DNA from 3 places in the Pelosinus fermentans DSM 17108 genome. Region 2 is predicted to be linked to each of the others. Evidence: riboswitches for the same ligand, from Rfam matches in the RefSeq annotation. Region 2 holds a riboswitch; each other region holds the start of a gene.
What was found. A riboswitch is a leader RNA that binds a small molecule or an ion and turns the genes downstream of it on or off. The one in region 2 is predicted to bind cyclic di-GMP.
Positions count from the first base shown of each region.

Region 1 (4,292 bases), 3.1 Mb from region 2:
TGAAAGCTATATTGAGCCTTTCGCTATTATGCTGGCTTTACCGCTGGCAATCATTGGTGCAATATTGGGTCTCCTAATTGCTGGCAGTATGCTTAGCATGATGTCTCTCATTGGGATTATTATGTTGATGGGTCTCGTAACCAAAAATGCGATTTTGCTGATTGACTTTGCCAAACAACGTATGGGAGAAGGAATCGAACGAAATCAGGCATTAGTAGAAGCGGCTGTAGTTCGGATGCGTCCGATTCTGATGACAACTGCAGCAATGATTTTTGGGATGCTTCCACTAGCATTAGGAATTGGACCAGGAGCTGAAGCACGTGCTCCTATGGCTCATGCGATTATTGGCGGTTTGGTTACCTCAACTATTTTGACCTTAGTGGTTGTACCAGTTGTATATTCATTATTGGATGATTTTATGAAAAGAAGAGTAAAGGTAGATGTTACAATTCCACCATTGGAAAAAGTAACAAAAGAAGAACCGATTTGAATAATAGAAATGGACAACAAAAGTGTCCTATTGACGCCGATTTAAGAGGTCTGCTATAATGAAAGCAGCAAAATTCATAAACTAGTACCTTGCGTCAGTATTCACTGATTTTGTGCTGATAAGTTACTGGGGGCGATGGGGTTCGCCATTAAATCTGCTGATGCAGTAATGACTCCTACCAACATATTGGTAGGAGTCTATTTTTTTGTAAATAAACGCAGAGAAAGATCCTTTTTAATTTTTGCTGGAGGTCGTGGATAAAAGTATAATGCGTAAAGGATGAGGTGGTGATAAGAATGTTGAGAATCATAGCGGTGGCCGTTGGAGGAAGTATTGGAGCGACAGCTCGGTATTTAGTTTCCCTATGGGCTTCTGAGCGGTTTGGAGCTGATTTTCCTTATGGAACACTTATTGTAAATGTGGCAGGGTGTTTTATTATCGGCATATTTATGACGCTGACGACAGAACGTTTCATTGTAAATCCCTATTGGCGGCTACTGGTTACCGTTGGTTTTGTTGGTGGTTTAACTACGTTTTCATCTTTTAGTTACGAAACCTTTCGTGTACTGGAGGACTCTAATGTGATAATAGCGTTATATAATATAGGGCTTAATCTTCTGCTTGGATTTGCAGCTACATGGATCGGAATTGGCGTTGCAAGACTTGTTTGATACGATATCTTATATAGTTACAGCTGTGCTAACAGCTGTAGTTTGGGTAATGGGGATGAGCGGGGGAAGATTTGCAATGAAATCTTTGGCGATTTGGGCAATATCCTGAGGAAGTCCTATATCGGGATAATTGTTTATCGTATACGATTGCAATGCTTTTAACGTCTCTGGTGTAATAACAAGTACAGGTGCTGTGGCGACAGTTGGAACCGCAGATGTAGGAGTAAGAGGAGGAGTGGGAGCTGTAGGAATGATTTCATTGGAAACAACTACATTCATAGCGTTACCTGGGTTCATAAGGATGGGAAGATTTGAGAAAATGAAAAACTCTAAGGTATCTTGAAAATCAGATTTTAAAACCAAGATAACACTTCCCTTACATTAAGCATTCTAGTACCTCATCTGCGTTAAAACTATAGATAATTTAGCGAGGATTTTTTTTGATCTGCAAGGCGGAGACAACGAAGCAGTACGGAAAAAGACTGCTAAAGCAGCAGCGTTTTTAATGCAGATGAAGTACTAGGCTGTTTATAGTATGAACGAACGGTAAATATGGTACATAGCAGACCGCTTCAATTGGGAGGTTCTATTATTTTTTTGGTAAAGCGAAAGGAAATTGAAGAAAAATGTCGAAAAACATAGAAGAAAATACCATAATGAGCAAACCAACCTAAAGGTGGGGACGCAAAGCCATGGGTCTAAGGATGTTACATCTATGATTGCCAGGTTGCATCGTTTGTTGATTATGATGTAACTTGGCAATCTTTTATATTGAGGCACTTATTTCAGTATTTTATTTATTGGAATGTTAGGAGAGAGGAGAGGGCGTATATATGAAATTAAAAATGAAATTTTTAATGATGATGGCGATTACGAGTCTGGTCTTATTAGTAGCTACGACGATGGGGTATTTTTATGCGAAAAGTCAGGTAGAGGAAAATATTAAGAATGAAATGTTCTCAGTTGCCAATACCTATTCAACTCAATTAGACGGCTGGTTATTGGCGAAGGCGCAAACCGCAGTGACAACAAGTGAGAATATTCGAGTTGTGTTAGGTGATAGGGAAATCCCGGTTTCTTTTGTACAAAACTACAAAGCAGATCCTAGTTTACTGGATCTATATGCCGGATTAGAAGATGGTAAAATGATTGATGGTTCAGGAACGACACTGCCTGAAGGGTATGATCCCCGTAAACGTGGGTGGTATCAGCAGACAAAAGAAAAAAATAAACTCGTCTTTACGGATGCATATGTTGATGCATTTACCAAAAAATATATTGTGTCCGCAGGGGTACCATTAAAAAGTGAGGCAGGAAATTTTCGCGGTGTTGTTGGCATTGATATAGCCCTAGATTTGCTGAGTGAAAAGATTAAAGACGTTAAGGTAAATGGAAAAGGGTATGGCACCATTATTGATCAGCAGGGGATTATTTTAGCTCATCCGGATGCTGTCCAAGTTTCAAAGAACATTCATGAAGATCCTGTATTGCAAAAATTTGCAAAAGAAATGCTGGCCCAGGATAAAGGTATGCAAACCTATGAGGCAAACGGAGCAGAGAAGTTAATGATTTATACCAAGATTCCTGCTACTGGCTGGACAATGGGGATCACCGTTGACGTAAAAGATGTATATGGTCAGGTCACGGCTTTAGGATATCAATTTGGACTAACTGCTTTGCTTGGCATCTTATTGTCAGCGACTGCTTCTTGGAGATTGTCGAGCGGAATTACCAAAAATGTTGCAATCTTATCTCAATCTGCACAACGTATGGCTGGAGGAGATCTTTCGGAACAAAACCTTACGATTCAGACAAATGATGAGATTGGCCAACTTGCTGCAGATTTTTCTACTATGGCAGAAAATCTGCGTAATCTAATTAGGGCGATCGCTCAAACAGCAGAACATGTAGCTGCTTCATCAGAAGAACTTACAGCCAGCGCGGAACAATCTGCCCATGCATCTACTCAAGTGGCTGCTTCAATTACGGAGGTAGCACAGGGGGCAGAATTGCAGCTGCAAGCAATCAATGGAACTTCTGCGGCTGTAGAGGATATGTCGGCTAGTATACAGTCTGTTGTCACAAATGCTGCAACCGTTAATTTGACTTCAGAAGAGGCCGCAGCGGCTGCAGGTCAGGGAAGTAAGGCTGTTTTCAATGCTGTAAATCAAATGAATATTATTGAAAAGACAATTTCAGGATCTGCAGGAGTCGTAGCCAAGTTAGGGGAACGATCAAAAGAAATTGGACAAATTGTAGATACCATTTCAGGAATTGCAGGGCAAACCAACTTGCTGGCCTTAAATGCGGCTATTGAGGCGGCACGTGCAGGTGAACAAGGACGCGGATTTGCTGTTGTAGCAGAAGAAGTGCGGAAATTAGCAGAACAATCCCAGCAGGCGGCTAAACAAATTGCGGATATGATTAATGAAATTCAAGCAGATACAGATGAAGCTGTAGTAACAATGAAGGATGGTACAAGAGAAGTTGAGATTGGCAATGAAGTTGTAAGCGCTGCAGGTGCAGCTTTTAAACAGATTGAATTGCTTATTGGTCAGGTAGCCAGTCAAGTATATCAGATAACCGATTCCATCGGACAAATGAAGACTGGCAGTCAAAGAATTGTTACTGCTGTACAGGATATTGAAAGTATTATGAAAAATACTTCCGGCGAAACACAAAGCATCTCAGCAGCGACAGAAGAACAGTCCGCATCCATGCAGGAAATCGCTTCTTCCAGTCATGCATTAGCTAACATGGCAGGAGAATTGCAACAAGAAATAAGAAAGTTCTCCATATAAGATTTTATAAAAAACTAGAGCACCAGAGGGATATTTAGATTCTGTGAGAATCTAAATATCCCATTTTTATAGTGCAGAATCAATAGTTTTAGAAGATGAAAGTAACAATAATTATCGAATATATACTGTATACAATCGATAATATTATTTACTGTATTGGCAGGGAAGCGTATAATAAAGAAAAGATTTTCGAAAATCGAAATTAAATTTGTTACATGTTATAATAATGCTATGAAAAATAATAATTATAAAACGAATACAATCTCACACCGCAGTATACCTACTGCTATTACAGAAGCTCTTCGTGAAAGAATTTTAAATGGTGATCTG
Region 1 covers NZ_AKVN02000001.1:3,528,077-3,532,368, reverse strand. The annotation lists gene FR7_RS16390 (efflux RND transporter permease subunit) at 1-490, shown strand, start outside; fluoride riboswitch at 613-675, shown strand; gene crcB (fluoride efflux transporter CrcB) at 787-1,161, shown strand; gene FR7_RS16380 (hypothetical protein) at 1,171-1,524, opposite strand; cyclic di-GMP riboswitch class I at 1,811-1,896, shown strand; gene FR7_RS16375 (methyl-accepting chemotaxis protein) at 1,995-3,962, shown strand; gene FR7_RS16370 (GntR family transcriptional regulator) at 4,194-4,292, shown strand, end outside.
Region 1: another riboswitch for cyclic di-GMP. It lies ahead of FR7_RS16375 (methyl-accepting chemotaxis protein); the one in region 2 lies ahead of FR7_RS02010 (methyl-accepting chemotaxis protein).

Region 2 (4,292 bases):
CCGGCAGCGCGGTGCTGTAGAGCAGGCAGAACGCTGCCTGGACATATGCAGGCAATTGACAGCCTCTCTTGATCAGCATGCCTGGGACGGACAGTGGTACCGGCGGGCTTTCACTGACGCCGGACAATGGCTGGGTTCTATCTATAACGAGGAGTGCCGTATTGACGCCATCGCCCAGTCATGGTCGGTTATTTCAGGGGCGGCGCCACAAGAAAAGGCACTGCAGGCAATGCAGTCATTCGACCGTGAACTGGTGGACCGGGATCTTTCGGTTGTGCGTCTTTTAACACCGGCTTTTGACAGCACAGATCCGAGCCCCGGCTATATTCAGGGCTACCCGCCCGGTATCCGGGAGAACGGAGCCCAGTATACTCATGGCGTTATCTGGAGTATTATCGCCTGGTGCGGGCTTGGCAACGGAGATAAGGCTTTAGAATTATTCCAAATGTTAAATCCTCTCAATCACACACGCACACCTAATGAAGTACGGCAGTATGCGGGCGAACCCTACGCCATTGCGGCGGACGTTTATACAGCGGAGCCGCACCGGGGGCGCGCCGGCTGGACGTGGTACACTGGTGCTGCCGGATGGATGTATCAGGCGGGAGTTGAATCGATTCTCGGCCTTCGTCGCCGTGGTGACCGCCTGTACATTTGCCCGTGTATTCCTTGCGAATGGCCAGGGTTTTCCGTCAGCTACCGTTTTGGTAATAGCTCCTACCATATTACTGTTGAAAATCCGTCCCATAAGTCCGTTGGTGGGATTGCTTTACAAATTGATGGACAGGAAGTTGTACTTACGGAGCGAGATATGAAGGATGGTCCTTACGTTATAATGGGCGATGACGGGCAGCCCCATCACGTTGTTATGACGATGTAATAAACTTCTCAAGGGAACGACTAATTCCATCGGTATATCCCATCTTTTATGCAAATCGTAGACAATGAAAGTAACAAAAGCAGTGAGTCCAGCTAACTAAAGTCATTGACCTTAGTTAGCTGGACTCACTGCTTCTTCAGGCGGCAACCAGCGCCAGAAGGAGGGTGATTGCGAAGCATGGGGGACGGTTCCGTCGCTTCTCCTACTTTTAAGGCGTAATTTAATTATGAGAAGCAAGAGAACCGTCATCATCGCTTCTGCAAAAATTTACAAAGAAGTAAAGATAGTACACACTTTATACGATAATAATAATAGAAGGTGTCAAGTCATTCTACGTGATGATTGTTTTTACGCTATCAGGTCAGTAAAAATAGCGAAGCATTGATTGTTTGCTTTTTAAATAAATTTGATAAAGGGAATGGTGATTCGTTATGAGTTTGGGTATAACTGGGGTTTCTTTTTCGCCACAAAGGAAGTCTAGTCTGGAGCAAAGTGATAAGAGCGAGGTGAATAGTAATCAGGGTAAAAGGCAATACGTTACGCAACAAGAAGGAGACTATGAATGCACTTATGTAGTTATAGGAGAAGACTTCAAGATTTTGATAGGCAGGGTTGCTAAAAATAAGGACGAAGACAAAGATGCGTCAAAAACGGAAGCGGTGGATGATAAGAATATTCATGGACTTATGAATAATGATCAAACATTGATGGGGTATCAACTGACAGCAAAGACGGCGCTTCCTGATAATAAATTACAAGAAAGAATACAAGCTGAAGAAAATTATGCTGCAAGTTCTTATTATGATATTGCTAAAGTCGATGCCAGAGGATAGTAAGCCTTTATGTAGTAAGAATGTCTTTCTAGCCTAAAGTTTTATCTCAGCGGTTTGGCAAGTAAAGTAATGGCAAATCAATCATGATTGCCAGCACAGAAGGCAATCAATTTATACCTAGTAATGATGAGCTAAAGATTGGGTTAATTATTTTGGGACACGGAACCTGTCCCTGTGTCCCAACGCTGTATTTCTGCGTTCATTGACGAAACAGGTTATTGGGTGTAGAATAAACAATATTGAAAAGAATATTTTGGCAAACCAATTGAAAGGTTGGGACGCAAAGCTATGGGTCTAAAGACGAGTTGTCTATGATTGCCAGGTTGCTAGTGAATCATAAATTAAGTGAATCGTGATGAGTTAATTAGCACCTGCCTTGGGCGGGTGCTATTTTTTTTGGCGGGATAGGTCGGGTTTCATATAGTAATTTGGCAATTTGGATGATAAGTGAAAAATGGATGGAGGAGAATTATTTATGAATTTGCTTATATGGATAAAGAAAAGTATTCAGGTAAAGGTTACAGCTGTTTTAGTAATTGGACTATTAATAACATTAAGCATTCTAGGAGTATGTAATTTCTACAATGCAAAAAGCATATTGGTTTCAGGTGTTGAGGAGGATCTTGTTCATCGGGCAGATGCCTATGCTGAAGACATTGGGACGTGGAAAGATACTCGTGAAATTGAGGTTTCCATATTGGCAACGAATCAAAGTGTTGTTAACGGAGATACCCAGGGGGCACTTGCTTATTTAAAAGAAGAGACCAAGCGAAATCCTATTTATTCACGGTTTTGGCTTGTAGATGCAAAGGGGCAATCCATTCATACATCAGGGGATAGAACAAATATCGCTGATCGTGAATATTTTAAACAGGTCATGTCAACTGGTAAAGTGACAACTACCGATCCAATTATCTCTAAGGCTGATGGTAAATTGGTGGTTTCTGTGGTTGCGCCAATCAAAAAGAATAACCAGGTTATAGGGGCTCTTGGCGGTACAGTGCCTATTGATGCTCTCATTTCACGTGTGAATCAAATTAAGGTTGCACAAAGCGGTTATGCCTATGTAATTCAGGGCGATGGTTTAACCATCATTCATCCTGATAAAGACCAAATCATGAAGACGAATATATTAAAGGATCCTAATGCAAAAGATCAGCTTAAAAATATAATGAATAAAATGGTCAATGCGGAAACCGGAACTGGTAATTACGCAGACGAGGGCGTTACGAAGTACATTGCTTTCGCTCCTATTCCTGGAACGAATTGGAGCTTGGGGATCAATGTACCGGAAGAAGAAATTCTTGTGAAATTGGCCCCCTTTCTAAGATCCTCCTTTATTACAATTGGTTTGATTCTTATTGCTGCTTGTGGTTTTGGTATTTTAGTTTCAAGGAAAATAACAAGGCCGATTATAAGAATGAATAAAGCAATTGAAAAAATGGCAGAAGGTGACTTAACCTTACAAGTAGCTGCTCTAGGTATGACGGCCGCACAGAGTGCCGATGGTAAAGACGAATTAGATGCAATGGAGATCCATTTTGATACGATGGTAAAAAAAATACGCAGTTTGGTTCAACAAATTGCTACTTCAGCAGAACTGGTAGCAGCATCATCCGAGGAACTTACGGCAAGTGCAGAACAATCCTCTGTAGCTGCCAATCAAATCGCTGAAACGATAACGGAAGTAGCTTCAGGCAGTACACTACAAATAAAAGCAGTAGATGTTGCCGAGGATGCTGTTGAAAAGATGTCTGCTAGTATACAGCAGGTAGCTGCTCACTCTGGAAATGTAGCAGCTACTGCTGAAAAGACGGCGCTTGCTGCTCAAGATGGCGGTAAGGCAATCGAAGATACTACAAAACAGATGGAGAATATTGAGAAAACAGTAATGAACTCAGCTCAGGTAGTCGAGAAACTTGGCAATCGTTCAAAAGAGATTGGTCAAATTGTCGATACCATTGCTGGAATTGCCGGTCAAACAAATCTCCTTGCATTGAATGCTGCAATCGAGGCAGCACGTGCTGGTGAACAGGGCAGAGGGTTCGCGGTGGTAGCGGAAGAAGTTCGTAAACTAGCTGAACAATCCCAGGACGCAGCAAAACATATTGCAGTACTAATTGGTGAAATTCAAGGTGATACTGATAAAGCAGTTAACGTAATGGCCGAGGGGACGAATGAAGTCAAGCGAGGTTCAGAAGTAGTTCATATTGCAGGCAAGGCTTTCGGGGAGATATTGAAATTAATTGAACAGGTTTCCAATCAAATCCGGGATATTTCTGCTGCAATTCAACAGGTAGCAGGCGGCAGTGAGCAAATTGTTTCCTCAATTAAAGAAATCGACAGAATTAATGGTGAGACAACTGGATATACCCAGACTGTTTCTGCCTCAGCCCAAGAGCAGTCTGCATCAATGGAAGAGATTGCTGCCTCTAGTGAAGCGTTAGCTAAAATGTCTGAGGAACTTCGCTCTATTATAGCCCAATTTAAAGTATAAATATTTCTTTCAAGGCTACTCATCATCTACCTTATTAGTAGATGATGGGGATTCTCTTTAAATTTAATATAAAGATTAGCGT
Region 2 covers NZ_AKVN02000001.1:433,669-437,960, forward strand. The annotation lists gene FR7_RS02000 (glycoside hydrolase family 94 protein) at 1-880, shown strand, start outside; gene FR7_RS02005 (hypothetical protein) at 1,312-1,713, shown strand; cyclic di-GMP riboswitch class I at 1,959-2,044, shown strand; gene FR7_RS02010 (methyl-accepting chemotaxis protein) at 2,189-4,210, shown strand.

Region 3 (4,292 bases), 3.2 Mb from region 2:
GATACATACATAACAATCCAGTCAAAGCAGGGATAGTTAAAAAGATAGAAGAATACAAATGGAGTAGCTATTTTATTTTTACAGAGACAAAAAATCAAAACAATAGTATCGATAAGCGTTTTATACTCGAAATGTTTTCAGATGATATCGAGAAATCAACGAAGCTTTTTATAGACTACTCAAAAATACAGGATGATGGAAAGTTCATAGATTTACAAGAAGAGAATGTAGAAGAGAAAGCGATTCAAACTGAAAATCAAGCAAAAGAATTGATTATGCATTTTCTAGTCAAACATAATATCAATAGTAGTGATCTGAAAAATCGCCAGAAGGAAGATTTACGGCGAGATCTTATTAACACACTGAAACGAAAATCAAACCTATCAATTCGTCAAATTGCTAAGTTATTGGATGTAGATAGAAATATGGTTCAGCGTACAAAGTGAGTCTCGGAACCGTCCCTTGACTCTGCGAAATAGCTAAAAATAATTGATTATAAATAAAGGAATAATGTTATGTTTGGAGAATAAGTATTTTAAGAAAAATAATCTTAGTGCCAATAATTAGGTATTGAAGTAACTGGGCTAGGAAAGGAGGCTGATGCTGAAAAAGTTAGAAGGTTCTTCCCTAAATAAGTCGTTCTTTAACATTATATGAGGAGGAGTGAAGCTAATGGTTGATAGTAATAAGAAAAAATTAACAACAAATTTTGGTATTCCTGTAGCTGATGATCAAAACTCCATTACCACTGGCAGCTCACACTACACACTTTTGTCCGATACTCATCTAATTGAAAAGCTGGCACATTTCGATAGGGAAAGGATTCCAGAAAGAGTAGTCCATGCCAAAGGAACCGGAGCTCACGGTTATTTTGAAGTTACTCATGATATTACGCAATTTACCAGGGCTGACTTCCTTTCGCAAATTGGTAAGAAAACAGATCTTTTCGTGCGCTTTTCTACCGTTGGCGGTGAAAAGGGATCTGCTGATTCTGCGGCGTGACCCACGTGGATTTGCTGTGAAGTTTTATACCGACGAGGGAAATTATGATATGGTAGGTAATAATACTCCGGTCTTTTTTATCAGGGACGCTATCAAGTTTCCTGATTTTATACATACTCAAAAAAGGCATCCAGCGAAACATACAAAAGATCCTGATATGATGTGGGATTTTCTATCCCTTACTCCGGAATCCATTCATCAGGTGACAATTTTGTTTTCTGACCGGGGCACACCTAAAAGCTTTCGTCATATGGACGGGCACAGCAGCCATACCTATATGTTTTACAATCAGGCCGGCGAACACTGTTGGTTCAAATGGCATTTTAAAGCAGACCTTGGTTTCCAGACTCTTACAGATGCAGAAGCTACTGAATTAGCAGGTACAGACCCTGATCGGGCAACTAAAGATCTCTATGACAGCATCGAAGCAGGAGAATATCCTTCATGGACAGTATATGTTCAGATTATGACGGCAGACGATGCTAAGAACTATAAATTCGATCCATTCGATATCACAAAGGTTTGGTATCATGCAGATTATCCGTTGATTCCAGTAGGAAAAATGGTGCTAAATCGAAACCCAGAAAACTTCTTTGCAGAAGTTGAGCAGGTAGCATTCGCTCCTGGCAACTTTGTTCCCGGTATTGGGGTATCACCAGATAAGATGCTGTTGGGAAGGTTGTTCAGCTATCCTGACACACAGCGACATCGACTGGGGGCCAATTTTCATCAGATCCCCATTAATGCATCTAAAGCTGGTCTTACCAACAACTACCAGCGGGACGGTGTCATGAATATTGACGGCAATGGTGGTGCGGGACCGAACTATTATCCTAATTCTTTTGATGGTCCAGAACCTGATGCTCAATATGCAGTACCTGCTATCGATGTAACAGGCTTAGTGGACAGACATCCATTTGTTTTGTCAGATGTAGATTTTGTTCAGGCTGGTGAATTATACCGTCGGGTCATGAGTGATACTGACAGAAGCAACCTAATTTCTAATATATGCGGTAATTTAGGGCAGGCTCAAAAAAGAATTCAGCTTCGACAAACTGCATTATTCTACAAAGCCGATGAAGATTATGGTAAACGGATTGCCAAAACCCTGGGATTGGATTTGACTGAGGTAAAAAACTTAGCAGATATGTCTCAAGAAGAGAGGGTTAAGGCTACGATGTCTTAGGCTGGAAAAAGTATTCCATAAAACGAAAAGACATTTAAGAAAGAACATACAATGAGTGAAGTTGTATGTTCTTTTCTTGATTTATAGCCTGCTTCAATTCGGTGTTGAGCTTAATAATAAGATGAAAAATTTGTCTTAATTTAGAGGATTTTGGAGGTTTGAGGAGAATTATTAATACATAAATTCAATACCATTGAACGATCGGCAAACTTAGCGAAAGTTAAGGACGCAAAGCTATGGGACTAACGATTTTTATCTATGTCTGCCAGGTTGCTATATGAATTACAGTTCATGTAACAATCTGGTTTTTTTTATGGAAGGAGATGCGATAAAGAGTTTATGCAGCCGTCTCAACAATTAAAATGTAAAGGAGTTATTTTATGCGTAGAATACCTATTATTGCACAATTAGGAGGTATGTTCCTCACTTCTATTTCCTTTCTGCTTATACTGCTTGGATATACAGCATATCAGTATTCGACAGCAAGTGATACATATGAAAATTTAATTACACATACTTCCGCAAATATGCTCTTACTCACGAAGGCACAGGATGGTATGCATACTGGTATTGCTGAATTGCGAGGTTTTATGGCCTACTCGATTAGCAGCTATGAGCAAAATTCCAGAAAAGAATTTGAAGATAGCGTAAAAGACTTAAAAGTATTTGTATCTGGTGTGGAAAATCCAGAAGTGAAAACAGAAGCTGTTAAACTAGAAAAGATGATGGATGACTATAGTCTTAAAATGGGACAGCTTATGGATGCAAGAAAAGCTAACAGTCCTTCCTTCGATACGTTGCTTGCGGAAGGGAGAAATTTATCACAGCAGATAGACCTGCAATTTGATAAAACCTTTGATTTAGAAGAAAAATATTTAAAACAATCAACGGTTAAACTTATGCAGGAACAAAAAGATACTAAGAATTTGGTTGGAATTTTAAGTATGCTTGTTATACTGTTCGTTTGTAGTTTAGCATACTGGTACAGTAGGTATATGGCGAAACGCTTGCGTCGTGTTCGGAATGAAATGGATGCAATCAGTCATTTCGATTTAACAACTGCTGAGCAGCATGCTGCTGTTAATGATGAAATAGGTGATATGGTTACTGCAATGGCCCAAATGAAGAATGCTCTGCGCTCACTAGTGGGACAAATACGCCAAAACTCTGAATCTTTGGCAGCATCTAGTCAAGAATTAAGTGCAACAGTAGAAGAACAGCTGCGTGCAGCAGAAATTGTGTCCAATACCATAGCGGAAGTTGCGAGTGGGTCAGCTCAGAATACTACAAATATAACGGAGATGTCCGCTACGATTCAGGAACTTTCTGCAAGTACTGAGGAAATGAATTCGAACGCCTATGAAGTGAATGCGAACACTCAAAATGCTGTTGAAGAAGCAAGCCAAGGGATGAATTTACTGACTCAGATCGTTACACAGAATGATACTGTTGCAAAATCAATGATCAGTATTACAGAGGCGGCAAATTCCTTAGCAAAAGGGTCTGAAAACATTCGGGAAATCGTTACAGTCATTCAAGGCATTGCAGGTCAAACCAACTTATTAGCGTTGAATGCTGCTATTGAAGCTGCTCGTGCCGGTGAAGCAGGAAGAGGTTTTGCAGTAGTTGCAGAAGAGGTTCGGAAGCTGGCGGAGCAAAGTGCTGATGCAACACACCACATTGCTGAAATTATTAAAAAAATGACAGAGGACATTGATTATGCTGTCCTGCATGTAAGTGAAGGAAACCATGAGGTGGAAGCAGGAAAACAAGTAACATTCAACACTCAAAGAGGGTTTGAAGTGATTATTGATAAGCTTGATAAGGTAAAAACAGTAGTTGCACAAATAACGCATACAATTGAGGAAACAGCAAAGGGAACCCAAACAATGGTAGGGAATGTCCAAAATATTAGTGGTGTTGCAGAAGAAACTGCAGCAAGTGCACAAACGGTAGCCGCTGCATCCGAAGAACAAAGTGCCAGTATGCATGAGATCAATCATAATGCTGAATCCTTAGCAAAAATGGCAGAAGAACTCAATGAGATCATCAGTAAGTTTAAGTTATAAGTAAATGAAAATGAAAAACGGCATCACTAGACAAA
Region 3 covers NZ_AKVN02000001.1:3,672,149-3,676,440, reverse strand. The annotation lists gene FR7_RS17060 (REP-associated tyrosine transposase) at 1-446, shown strand, start outside; gene FR7_RS24560 (catalase) at 673-1,002, shown strand; gene FR7_RS17050 (catalase) at 1,019-2,188, shown strand; cyclic di-GMP riboswitch class I at 2,382-2,466, shown strand; gene FR7_RS17045 (methyl-accepting chemotaxis protein) at 2,569-4,257, shown strand.
Region 3: another riboswitch for cyclic di-GMP. It lies ahead of FR7_RS17045 (methyl-accepting chemotaxis protein); the one in region 2 lies ahead of FR7_RS02010 (methyl-accepting chemotaxis protein).